4 regions of the Pantoea sp. PA1 genome follow, and region 2 is predicted to be linked to each of the others. Evidence: predicted binding sites of a transcription regulator. Region 2 holds the regulator's gene; each other region holds the start of a gene.
The links. Region 2 encodes LexA, which represses DNA repair genes until DNA is damaged. Its sites were predicted from a motif close to TNCTGTATGTACATACAGNA; they were not measured.
Positions count from the first base shown of each region.

Region 1 (3,207 bases), on a different contig from region 2:
GCTGGGGCATTACCTTTTACGAAGATAAAGGCTGCCGTACGTTTAAAGATCCGCTGCCGAGCTTTAACTCTCCGATTGCGCGTCTGGTGCAGGAGTACCCGATCAAGTCGCACTCGGTGGTGGCGCACATCCGTCAGGCGAATCGCGGGCAGGTGTCGCTGGAGAATACCCATCCGTTCACCCGCGAGCTGTGGGGCCGCAACTGGACCTACGCGCACAACGGGCAGCTGAAGGGCTATAAGCAGCTGGAGACCGGCACATTCCGGCCGGTGGGGGAAACGGACAGTGAGAAGGCGTTCTGCTGGATCCTGCATCAGCTGGCGACACGCTATCCGCGCACGCCGGGCAACTGGCCGGCGGTGTTCCGCTTCATTGGCGAGCTGGCCACCGCGCTGCGGCAGAAGGGGGTATTCAACATGCTGCTGTCAGACGGACGTTATCTGATGGCCTTCTGCTCGACCAACCTTTTCTGGATCACCCGTCGCGCCCCGTTTGGCCGGGCGCAGCTGCTCGATCAGGATGTGGAAGTTGATTTTCAGCAGCACACCACGCCGCATGACGTGGTGACGGTGATTGCAACGCAGCCTCTGACGGCCAATGAAACCTGGCAGCGGATTGCGCCAGGTGAATGGGCGCTATTCTGCCTTGGAGAGCGCCAGGAATGAACGGGAAGCGGCTTCGGGACTGGCTAAAACCGGTGCCGGGCTGCTGTTCATCACATATTTCCCGCTGGCGACATTGACCATCGGCGGCTGGTGATACTTCGCAAAGTAAGCGTATCCCGGCTGCAGCTGCTGCCAGAAGCTGGCATAGGTGGAGTAGCGGTGACGCTGCATGTTGCTGTCGGTCATGCGGAACGGATAGATGCTGATGCTGACATCCTGCTGGCCGTTTCGCAGCGCAGCATTCACATAGGTAAAAATCTCATCCATATAGGCGTTGGTCATGGCATAGCAGCCAATCGACTTACAGTCGCCATGGATCATCAGGTAGTTACCGCTGTAACCCTGATTGCGATCGTACTGATTCGGGAAGCCGATGTTGATGGCGCGATAAAAGCGGCTGTCGGGCTTCAGCTGATTCAGCTTCACGTTGTAAAAACCTTCCGGGCTTTTGAAATCGCCTTCACGGCGTTTCGGGCCGAGGCCGCCAGAAAAGTTGCAGATGCGGTAGGTATCCAGCAGGCGATATTCGTTACCGATTTTGCCGTAGAGTTCGAGCGTGCGTTCTTCCTTGAAGATCTGGATGTAGACCGGCGTGCCGAGTAACTGCTTCTTTAATTCTTTGCTGACCGGTGCCGCTGACTGAACGGGGTCGGGTGTCATTGCCATGCTGAGGGCTGGCAGTAAAATCATCGCAAACAGGAGTGCGATTTTGCCCATGCTGTGTATACCTTGAGGTGAAGAGAACATGACACAAATTTTGCGTCTTTGTTGGCATTATCGGAACTATCCGCTACCGCAGCGCAACATTAAACATTGTCTGTTTTTTTAGCAAGACGGCGTCGGCCAAATTCGCGATTTACTGAAGGTTATTCGGCCAGAAATTTGTAAACTTTATTCGCCCGGGCAACAAATATTGCAGTTACCCCTGTCGGCTGTATACTTATCCAGTGCCGGAGGGGGGTATGCGTAAAATCATTCATGTCGATATGGACTGCTTCTATGCCGCAGTGGAGATGCGTGACAATCCCCAGCTGCGCGACATCCCGATCGCCATCGGTGGCAGCCGCGAACGTCGCGGGGTCATCAGCACCGCCAACTACCCGGCCCGCAAATTTGGTGTGCGCAGCGCAATGCCGACCGGCATGGCCCTGAAGCTATGCCCGCATCTGCGCCTTCTGCCAGGGCGTTTCGACGCCTATAAGGAAGCCTCCGCGCAGATCCGCGAAATCTTTTCCCGCTTTACCCCGCTGATTGAACCGCTCTCGCTGGATGAAGCCTATCTGGATGTGACCGACAGCCCGCACTGCCACGGCTCGGCCACGCTGATGGCGCAGGCGATCCGCGCCACGATTTACCGTGAAACCGGGCTGACCGCCTCGGCCGGCATCGCCCCGATCAAGTTTCTGGCCAAGATCGCCTCCGACCTGAATAAGCCGGACGGGCAGTGTGTTATCACCCCGGCAGAGATGCCTGACTTTTTACTGACGCTGCCACTGGCGAAGATCCCCGGCGTAGGCAAAGTCTCTGCAAAGAAGCTCGAAGAGATGGGGCTGGTGACCTGTGGCGACGTGCAGAAGGCCGATTTAGCCCAGCTGCTGAAGCGCTTTGGCAAGTTTGGCCGGGTGCTGTGGGAGCGCAGCCACGGCATTGATGAGCGCGGCGTGATCGTTGAGCGCGAGCGTAAATCGCTTGGGGTCGAGCGTACGCTGGCGGAAGATATCAGCGACTGGGAGGCCTGCCTGGAGATCATCGATTTTCTCTATGCCGAACTCGACCGCCGGCTGACGCAGATCCGACCCGACAGACAGGTGGCGCGTCAGGGCGTCAAACTGAAGTTCAGTGATTTTCAGCAGACCACCCAGGAGCATATCTGGCCGGTGCTGAATAAAGAGGACATGATCGCCATCGCCCGCAAGACCTGGGATGAGCGCCGCGCCGGGCGCGGTGTGCGGCTGGTGGGACTGCACGTGACGATGGTAGATCCCCAGCTGGAACGTCAGCTCCTGCTGGGTTTATAAGTCAGCCTCACCCGCCGGCAGGGCTGACGCCAGATTACTTCTTATATTTCGCGGCCAGGGTGGCGAACCACGGTGCGACAAAATCCTCATTGCTGCCCCAGCCCGGAATGATTTTGTTCAGCGAGGCGACGTTCACCGCGCCAGGCTGGCTGTTCAGCTGCTGCTGAGAGATTGACGCCGCTTTAAACTGATACGTTGCAGGTGTCTCTTCACCGGCAATCTTCTTCGCCACCAGCCGCATATTGACCGCGCCAATGGTTTTAGGATCGACCGCCACCGTCTGCACCCACGGGCTGTTTTTCTCACGCATCAGCTGCAAATCCTGGTTCGAGACATCGATGCTATAGAGCTTGATCTCGGTCCGGCCATTCTCCTGCAGCGCCTTGTAAGCCCCCTGGCTGAATGCATCCCATGCTCCCCAGATGGCGTCGATTTTGCCTTTCGGGTATTTCCCCAGAATCGCACCAATCTTGTTGGCGGTGTCGCCCTGCACGTCAGTTGAAACGGCCCCAATCGACTCCAGC
Region 1 covers NZ_JBXGEE010000001.1:32,167-35,373, forward strand. Annotated here, with positions in the region: gene AC1V0D_RS00190 (class II glutamine amidotransferase) at 1-665, shown strand, start outside; gene dpaA (peptidoglycan meso-diaminopimelic acid protein amidase) at 636-1,382, opposite strand; gene dinB (DNA polymerase IV) at 1,628-2,683, shown strand; gene AC1V0D_RS00205 (sugar ABC transporter substrate-binding protein) at 2,718-3,207, opposite strand, start outside.
Region 1: a site for LexA is predicted at 1,596-1,615, ahead of dinB (DNA polymerase IV). Genes of this name have one in related genera too.

Region 2 (3,207 bases):
TAAACCAGCGAGAAGAAGAGCGCCACCGCCGCCGCCTGTCGGCAGGCAGAGCGCCAGACGCGCAGCAGTTTGCTGCCATCTTTTGCGCCATGCGCTTCACCTGCAAACGCTTCGACGGCATAGGCAAAACCATCGAGCGCGTAGGCGGTAAAGGTAATGAACATCAGTAATACGGCGTTCACCGCGACCACCTCCGGCCCCAGCCTGGCGCCCAGCACGGTCAGCGAGGCGAAACAGAGCTGCAGCATAAGAGAGCGCAGCATAATATCCCGGTTGAGGCGCAGCAGCCGGGCGCTGTCACCGCGCCAGCTCTGTTTCAGCAGGCTGAATGGAATGCCGCGCAGCTTCAGAACCCGCCAGACCATCATGCCGCCGACGCCCAGCGTGATATATTCCGCCAGTGCCGTGGCGGTGGCTGCCCCCGCAACGCCCCAGTGCAGCCCCATGACCAGCCAGAGGTCGAGCACGATATTCACCAGGTTCCCCACCACCAGCAGGATCACCGGCGCACGCGCATACTGCACGCCCAGCAGCCAGCCCAGAATCACCAGGTTCGCCAGCGTGGCAGGCGCACTGAGCCAGCGGATCTGAATAAACAGTCCGGCCTGTGCCAGTACCAGAGGATCGCCGCCAACCAGATGGGTAGCCAGCTGAATAATGGGGTAACGCAGCGCGACAAACAGCAGACCCGCCAGCAACGCCATGATCAGCGGCTGGATCAGGGCGCGTGCCAGCGCCGTTTTGTCGCCTGCCCCGAAGGCCTGTGCCGTCAGGCCCGTGGTGCTCATGCGAAGGAAAAGCAGCAGCATAAAGAGGAAGCTGGTGACGGTCGTCCCGACCGCGACCCCGCCAAGATAGACCGGGCTGTCGAGATGACCAATCACTGCCGTATCGACCACGCCCAGTAAGGGAACGGTGATATTTGACAGGATCATGGGCAGCGCGAGCCGCCAGAGATTTTTATCGGTTGCCGTGATAAAGCGCATTCGCCATTCCGTGCTCAGTGTCGCTGCGCAGAGGCGGCAGCGACAAAATCAGGGCAGACAGAATAGCACCAGAAAAGGCGAATGCACGCAGGCGTCAGAATCAGAGCCATTCGCCGTTGCGTACGACACCCACCGCCAGACCTTCCACGGTCAGCGACTGGGCACGCGTATCGACAACAATCGGGTCGAAGTCGCTGTTTTCAGGCAGCAGATGCACGATAGCACCCTGCTTTTTCCAGCGTTTCACCGTCACTTCATCGTCAATGCGGGCCACCACGACCTGGCCATTGCGCACATCCTGCGTTTTATGCACCGCGAGCAGGTCGCCGTCCATAATCCCGATATCTTTCATCGACATTCCGCTGACGCGCAGCAGGAAATCCGCCGAAGGTTTGAACAGGCCCGGATCGACTTTGTAATGCGTCTCGATATGTTCCTGCGCCATGATGGGCTCACCGGCAGCAACCCGGCCAATCAGCGGTATGCCTTCTGAGGCTTCTTCTTCCATTAGCAGACGGATGCCGCGCGATGCGCCGGAGACAATCTCAATGACGCCTTTGCGCGCCAGCGCTTTCAGATGCTCTTCTGCCGCGTTTGGCGAGCGGAAACCCAGCTGCGCGGCAATCTCGGCACGCGTAGGCGGCATGCCTGTTGAAGTAATATGGTCGCGAATCAGGTCATAGACCTGCTGCTGCCTGCTGGTTAATGCTTTCATCCCGCCCCCTGGTTGTTTATACAGTCGCTGTGAGTATATACAGGTATTGGCGAAATGAAAACCGATTGTCAGGGAAAACGCGGCCTGAGCCGCGTTATGGAAGGTTTATCGCAAATGTGTCCAGAGCAGCGCGATCCAGACAAACAGGGCCAGTAAGATAGCCAGCAGTACCGCTGCCGAACCCATATCTTTTGCCCGGCCCGCGAGCGGATGATGCTCCTGACCGATGCGATCGACCACCGCTTCAATGGCGCTATTGAGGATTTCGACGATGACCACCAGCACCACCGACCCAATCATAAGGATGCGCGAGATCACATCAACGTCCAGCCAGCACGCGATAATGATCGCCGCCAGCGCAGCCAGGGCTTCCTGACGAAACGCCGCTTCATGTTGCCACGCGGCACGCAGCCCCTGCCAGGAGTAACCGGCGGCTTTTACTATTCTGATAAGTCCGGTGGCATTATTTGCCATGTGTGGGAACCCTTTTATCGGATTGACGTCAATGTCTGGGCTGCGTGCATTTGGCACCACCACAGATCTTCGCTGCACTTTCTGGTATGCTTGCGGCGCTTTGCTAACAAGAGGCTTCATGTTGTCTATGTCAGGTTGGCGTAAACTTTATTATAAATTGCTTAATTTACCACTCTCGTTTCTGGTAAAGAGTAAGGCCATTCCGGCCGATCCCGTGTCTGAACATGGTCTGGATCCGACCCGACCTATTATGTATGTTTTGCCTTACGATTCGAAGGCTGACTTACTGACTTTGCGCGCGCAGTGTCTGCGGCATCATCTGCCCGATCCGCTCTCTCCACTGGAGATTGATGGTTCCCTGCTGCCTCGCCACGTCTTTATCCACGATGGCCCGCGCGTCTTCCCCTATTTTGTACCCAGCGTGGAATCGGTGAAAATTTTCCACGATTACCTGGACCTGCATCGCAATAATCCCACGCTGGATATTCAGATGCTGCCCGTCACCGTGATGTTTGGCCGCGCACCGGGACGTGAAGTTCAGGGCGAAGCCACACCACACCTGCGGGTGCTGAACGGCGTGCAGAAGTTCTTTGCGGTCATCTGGCATGGGCGCGACAGCTTTGTCCGCTTCTCGCCGACCGTGTCGCTGCGGCGTATGGCCACGGAACATGGGACAGATAAGTCGATCGCGCAGAAGCTGGCCCGCGTCGCGCGTATCCATTTTGCCCGTCAGCGGCTGGCTGCGATTGGCCCGCGTTTACCGGCCCGTCAGGATCTGTTTAATCGCCTGCTGCAATCCAAAGCGATTGAAAAAGCCGTAGAAGATGAGGCGCGCAGCAAAAAAATCTCCCATGAGAAAGCGCAGCAGAATGCCGTCGAGATGATGGAAGAGATTGCGGCGAACTTCTCCTATGAAGCAATTCGCGTTACTGACCGGGTGATGGGCTGGCTCTGGAGCCGTCTCTATCAGGGCATCAACGTCAATGGCGGCGAAAAAGTGCGCCAGCTGGCGCAGGATGGTCACGAGATTGT
Region 2 covers NZ_JBXGEE010000002.1:32,636-35,842, reverse strand. Annotated here, with positions in the region: gene dinF (MATE family efflux transporter DinF) at 1-986, opposite strand, end outside; gene lexA (transcriptional repressor LexA) at 1,087-1,701, opposite strand; gene AC1V0D_RS10955 (diacylglycerol kinase) at 1,807-2,175, opposite strand; gene plsB (glycerol-3-phosphate 1-O-acyltransferase PlsB) at 2,303-3,207, shown strand, end outside.

Region 3 (3,207 bases), on a different contig from region 2:
CAACTGGTGCATATTGGCAAGCATCCGGATAGCAGGATTTGAAACAGAGAGGAGAGCACTGCATTAATAAAAACCACTTCGGGGCCGTCCTCTCCTGGAATGACTTATATATGTTTACTTACTTTGCCTTCGGAACAGGTCTGGATAGTCTTCGATGATCCCCGCGTCATCTATACTCAAATCAGCTGTGAAATCACGAAAAATCCCTTCATATCTGTACACCCGATCTGGCGCAAGACATGTGTAACGCTGGCTGGCTGCGACGGGCTCGAAGTTTTCACTGATTTCTTCAGGCAAGGGAATATAGGCCACTTTTATAGACTGGCTTTCTTTTTCAGCAAGTTTCAGACGCCTCAATGGCAACATATTCGTCGCGGGCGTAAAGCCGATATCGACGTCATGACAGCCCTGCAGATGTATGAGTTGCTTATTATTTTCAACATCATGCCAGATGCCATTTTCATCAGATATGATATGGAGTGACGGGCCGCCAACATATCTGACCTGTACATTTCGCGTTCTGAAGCTCTCATCTGTATCTACACGGTACCAGGCCCCGTAACTGCTTTTTCGATTGCCTGCAACAATACCTTCAATAATTATGCCGTTACCGGAAATAGTGATATCACAATGCTCCATCCCGTTTCCATCGCAGGCGCTCCACCTGACAGATCTTCTCACCATTATCTTCTGCACCTTATTTTAACTGAAAAAGATAGCTCTTTAGCTGTTCTGTACACGGCCTGCTGGCTTAGCCAGAACCCGGACGAATGAAATACCCGACCCGGTTGCTCCGCCAGCGCCGGGGTCACCGGCAGCAGTCCCGCCAGAGATTCCCAGGCAACGGCGCTGTCCATCCCGCTGCGCCTGCACAGCTGCGTGATGGAGATATCGTGCTCTGCCATAAGGTATGCCAGAAAGCGGGCGGGAGAAGTCAGACCGTCTATACGTTGCCTCTCAGGGTAAAACGTCAGTTTAACGTCTGCATGCAGCATAAAACGGTCCGGCCCCGGAGCAAACGAGGAACAGGAAAAAAGCCTGCCCTTAAAACGTGAGCACGCAACGCTCGCCGCAGTCACGGCTGAGGCGTACCGCAGCAGCGCGAGGAACGAACAGCCGTGGCGAGGAAGCGTCATTTCACCTTTGCCGGCAGAAACTGCTTACGCGCCTTTCTCAAAAAAAGTGCGTGGATCAGGAAATCCGCAGACAGATTACCGGGTGACTGAATCCCCTCCCGGGAGCCCGGTGGCACCGATATTCTGCCCAATGTCTGACGTGATGCTGCTGAAAACACATCATTTCAAAAATTTTCCATTAATTATCAGCCGGATAAAACCGCATCTGAGTAATCCCCTGCTGCTTTTTCTTGCCAGATAAATTTCGCCAATAATACTGTATATAAAACCAGTTAATTACAGAGGAGGAATTTATGCACCACTTACATACAGCACATATCCCGTCACCGGTATTTTCATCCCGGAGCGTCCTGTGAAACCCGCCGTGTACGGTTCAGGCCTGATGCTGCTCTGGCCCCCGGTCTTCACCCCCCGTGTACGCGTGCCCCTCTATGCAGATCCCTGTGCGGCAGGCTTTCCTTCGCCCGCCGCAGATTATGTTGAGGCTGAACTTGACCTTAACGAGCTCTGCATCCGCCGGCGCGCCTCCACGTTTTTTGTGCGTGCCAGCGGCAGCAGTATGCAGGAACTGGGGCTGTGTGATGGCGACGTCATGGTCGTCGATCGCGCAGAAGAGGCCTCGCACGGAGACATCGTAATCGCTGAGGTTAACGGTGAATTTACGGTCAAGCGCCTGCAGCTTCATCCCCGTCTGGCTCTCCTGCCGATGAACCCGGCCTACTCCGTCATTTATCCGGAGGAGCTGCAGCTGCTCGGCGTCGTCACCTGGTTCTTCAACAGTACAAAAGCGCGCAGGAGGTAGCTATGGCGCTGCCTATGTTCGGACTGGCGGACGTTAACTCGTTTTATGCGAGCTGCGAGTCCCTGTTCCGCCCTGACCTGCGCGGTAAACCGGTGGTGGTGCTCAGCAATAACGACGGCTGCGTCATCGCCCGTTCAGCGGGCGCCAAAGCGCTGGGCATCAAAATGGGCGCTCCGTGGTTTCAGATAAAAAATGAAGGATATCCTGATAAGATTCATGTGTTTAGCTCTAACTACGGGCTTTATCATTCATTATCGCAGAGGGTCATGACGGCCCTCGAGGAACTGACGCCAAAGGTCGAGCAGTACTCGATTGACGAGATGTTCCTGGATCTGACCGGTATTGACGGGTGTGAGGATTTTGAGCACTTCGGCCGGCGCCTGCGGGCGCACGTGCTGGCCATAACCGGCCTGACCGTCGGGGTAGGCATGGGGCCGACAAAGACGCTGGCAAAGAGTGCCCAGTGGGCCGGCAAGGAGTGGAAGCAGTTCCGCGGGGTACTGGCCCTGACGCCCGGTAACCCGAAGCGTACGGCCACCCTGCTCCAGAACCAGCCGGTTGAGGAAGTCTGGGGCGTGGGCAGGCGCATCGCCAGAAGACTGAGTCTGATGGGCATCGAAAATGCCCTGCAGCTGTCCCGTGCGCATCCCGCGCTCATCCGCAAAAACTTCAGCGTGGTGCTGGAGCGGACCGTGCGTGAGCTCAACGGGGAGTCCTGTATTCCGCTGGAGGAACTTCCGCCGGCCAAGCAGCAGATTTGCTGTTCGCGCTCTTTTGGCGAGCGCATCACCTCTAAGGTGGCCATGCAGCAGGCCCTGTGCCAGTACGCGACCCGCACCGCAGAAAAGCTCCGGGGAGAGCGGCAGTTCTGCCGGCGCATCAGCGTGTTTATCCGGACGTCACCGCATGCAGAGAACGAGGTGTTTTACGGCAACAGCGCCGGTGAAAAGCTCAGCCTGCCAACCCAGGACACGCGCGATATCATCGGGGCGGCCATGCGCTCGCTTGACCGCATCTGGCTGGACGGCCGCAGATACATGAAGGCCGGCGTGATGCTCGATGACTTTACCCCGCATGGCGTCAGTCAGCTGAACCTCTTTGACGATACGCAGCCGCGGGCCAACAGCGCGCAGCTGATGAAGGTGCTGGACGGCATCAATCAGTCCGGACTGGGCAGCGTGTGGTTTGCCGGTCAGGGCGTGAATACGGAATGGAAAATGAGGCGGGACATGCTCTCACCGGCGTGGACCACGCGCTGGAGTGACATCC
Region 3 covers NZ_JBXGEE010000009.1:32,579-35,785, forward strand. Annotated here, with positions in the region: gene AC1V0D_RS21205 (putative glycolipid-binding domain-containing protein) at 115-684, opposite strand; gene umuD (translesion error-prone DNA polymerase V autoproteolytic subunit) at 1,489-1,938, shown strand; gene umuC (translesion error-prone DNA polymerase V subunit UmuC) at 1,953-3,207, shown strand, end outside.
Region 3: a site for LexA is predicted at 1,391-1,410, ahead of umuD (translesion error-prone DNA polymerase V autoproteolytic subunit). Genes of this name have one in related genera too.

Region 4 (3,207 bases), on a different contig from region 2:
CCTCCAGCGCCTGCTGACACTCAACCGTCGGACGGGCCACTTTTCGCAGCGTCAGGCCATCGTAGCTAAGCTCGCCATTGTCGACATCCAGCGGCATCACACGCAGCTGACGCGTCACGTTAACGTAGTCGCCATTCAGTCGGGTCAGCTTGCCGGGCTTGGCGATCACCCGCTGCCACTGACGGCAATCCAGCGTGCTGCCATCCGCATTAATAATGATGCTGCCTGTCGCCTGGCTGCTGATCAGACCGCTCTGCGGTCCGACGGTTTGCCAGTTGCCCTGCAAATCGGCAGGTGCCGGGGTCTGCACCGCATTTTCATAATCGTTGATTTGCGCACAGCCACCCAGTGCCAGCGCCGCAATCAGCATCCACTTTTTCATGTTTAATCCCTAAAATCGCGTTAATGGCGGCTACGTTATAATTTTTTCCCCGCGCTGCGCAAGATATCTGACGGTTCGGGCTGCTGCTTCCCCCCGGATTGCAGCCCATTTCTCACCTTATCCGTTACCCGGCGTTCCCGGCGCGGCCGTCTGCGGGCGGCCCCCGCCGCGACATTCCGGCGCGACGGTGCCTGACAACCGTAAGACAACCCGTTACACTGGCGCGCTGCAACAGACTTTCAGGAACAGAATGATGAAAACCCCAGAAGCCTACTACGCGCAGGCACGCGAGATGTTTTTTACCGCCCACCCGGACTTTCAGGCTGCCCTTGATGAACTGACTGAAAGCGATGCCCGCGCGGCCAATCTCTCACTGCGAGAGCTGCGCGAATGGCATGCTGAACGCATCTATGCGGCCTTCCTGCGTCAGAAGAATCTGGATGGCATGATTTTTTCTATCCAGCTCGCTGAGCCGGATAAAGCGGTGGCGGCTGAAGCTATCGAGACTTATCTCAAATCCCATGCTGCGTCACTGGGGATGAGCTGGGAAGAGTTCTGCATTAAAAACGAACTCTGATTGAGGCGACCTCTGAAGAAGCGTACCGGTTAACCTTCTTCAGAGGTCATTTTCACCCTGCCCGCGCGTTCAGGGGGTCCTGCCCTTCACCTCAACATAACTGGCCACGGCCAGCAGACGATTAATGTGGGTCAGCAGCAGATCAACATCGGACTGCATAAATTCGGCTGAAGAGCGGGAGGCGGTGACAATCGCATCCTGTACGGTTTCGGTAATGGTCAGGGAGTTATCCTGTTTTGCCTGTACCAGCAGCGCCGCAACCAGCAGCGACTGGGCTTCAATCTGAGCGGTCAGCTCTTTCGCATCCACATCCATTTTCGCCAGCTTAAGCAGAATATCGATTACCAGTTGTCGCATCGCGCAGGCCTCCTGAAGAGTAAGCCGCCATTATGTCGCGATGCGCGCGCATTTTTCCAGCTGAAGATGGCGGCCCGGACGGCATAAAAATTTGCGTCAAAACCGGCGCGCAACCTTGCTACTGTTTTTATTTACAGTATTATAGATCAGCGATTTTGCCCTGAATGGATTGCCATCATGTTTGTTGAATTGATTTATGACAAGCGCAACGTTGCCGGTTTACCGGGTGCTCGCGAGATGATTCTTGAGGAGCTGGAAAAGCGGGTGCATCGGGTCTTTCCTGACATTGAAGTTAAGGTTAAGCCGATGGAGCGTAATGCGATTGACACAGATTTGAGTAAGAACGATAAAGCGACGGTTGCGCGTATCGTGGAAGAGATGTTCGACGAAGCGGAAATGTGGCTGGTGGCCGATTAATCCCTGATCGGCCACCGCATCAGTTAGCGGGAGAGGAATCAGCTCTCCTGCTCACTGTGATTGATTTCAATCTCAATATCCTTAATAGCAGCATCCAGGTCGTCCAGCAGTTTACCCTGTTTATTGAGCAACGCGTCGATTCGGTCAGCGTTGGTCTTGTCTTTATATTCACCGGCATCAAAGGCTAACCAGTGGCTGGAGAGAGTTTCAGTATTGGTCTGCGCATAGTGGCGCATCTCTTTCAGCTGCGACGCTACGTCACGCAGATAATCGTTTTTGGTCTTGGTTTCGGTTGAATCGCTCATGCTAATTTTCCTTCTGGTCAGTTTTCCAAAGTGATTAGGCTTTGCGGTTCATCAACCAGCCAATCAGCGGGCCTGCATTTAAGACAGAAAATGTCGCCCGGAGATTTAAACGTAGTTGATAATAGCGAAGCCGCCCTAGGAATAATCGGAAGTTACGGCTATTGCCCCGTTTCGGCCGAAGGTAAATCGCCCTCTTTCACCACCTCTTTGACTTTGTTGACCGTTTTATCTGCTGTGCGATCGGGCAGCGCATCAAGCTTATGCTGCAACGCCGCAACCTGATCCGTGAGCAGATCGACTTTGTCCTCACGGCGGGCGGCGATGACCCGGTAATCCGCCCGGATCTCCTCGACCCGTTTATTTGCGGTGTTGCTGACATAGAGAAAAATGATGGTCATCAGGATGCAGATCATCGAACAGCTCAGCAGAATCCCGCCAAGAATCACTTTTCGCCGGTATGTCAGAACGGTCAAAGGACTATTTATCGGTGTCATCACTGCGATCCTCCAGAGTTGAGATAAGCCGATCAATTTCATTACGAAACTTATCGTTCTGATCGGTTTCGGTCATTGCCAGTAAAATACCCACTGCGTTTTTGATTAACCGGAGATCGGTTTCAAGCGTGGCAATACGCCGCAGATTTCTGTCGTGCCGTTCGCGTAACTCATCATTCTCCTCCCGTATCAGCGCATTGCTCTCTTTCAGCAACACCACCTGCTCTTTGTAACTGGTAATAATTTCGCCGCCTGCCCGATTACTGGTCACGATTGAGGCGATCCCCGCCAACAACGGTTTCCAGAAAAGTGCTGCGGCGCCCCCACCCAGAACTAACGCCCCCATACTGGTAATCAGACTACTTTCCATGCCACACCCCTTTTTCCGGTAAGGTCTCTGGAACTCACGGCATGCTTAACAGCCACCTTTTCCCCCACGAATTTAAGATTGCTTAAATACCAGGTTTAAGTATACTTAAGTCACTCTTAACCAAAAAGTCAAGCAGATGAAAAACGAAACCCTGGGTGATCGCATCCGACTCCGACGCAAGTCACTGCAGTTAACGCAGAAGCAGCTGGCGCAGCAGGTAAACGTGTCCCATGTGGCCGTTTCGCAATGGGAAAAAGAGGAGACTCTGCCGCGTGGCGAAAACCTGCTCCGGCTCTCTGAAGCAC
Region 4 covers NZ_JBXGEE010000001.1:1,531,662-1,534,868, forward strand. Annotated here, with positions in the region: gene yedD (lipoprotein YedD) at 1-382, opposite strand, end outside; gene AC1V0D_RS07450 (DUF6388 family protein) at 636-959, shown strand; gene iraP (anti-adapter protein IraP) at 1,029-1,316, opposite strand; gene AC1V0D_RS07460 (DinI-like family protein) at 1,494-1,733, shown strand; gene AC1V0D_RS07465 (hypothetical protein) at 1,772-2,038, opposite strand; gene AC1V0D_RS07470 (hypothetical protein) at 2,197-2,532, opposite strand; gene AC1V0D_RS07475 (hypothetical protein) at 2,516-2,902, opposite strand; gene AC1V0D_RS07480 (helix-turn-helix domain-containing protein) at 3,039-3,207, shown strand, end outside.
Region 4: a site for LexA is predicted at 1,436-1,455, ahead of AC1V0D_RS07460 (DinI-like family protein). Genes of this name have one in related genera too.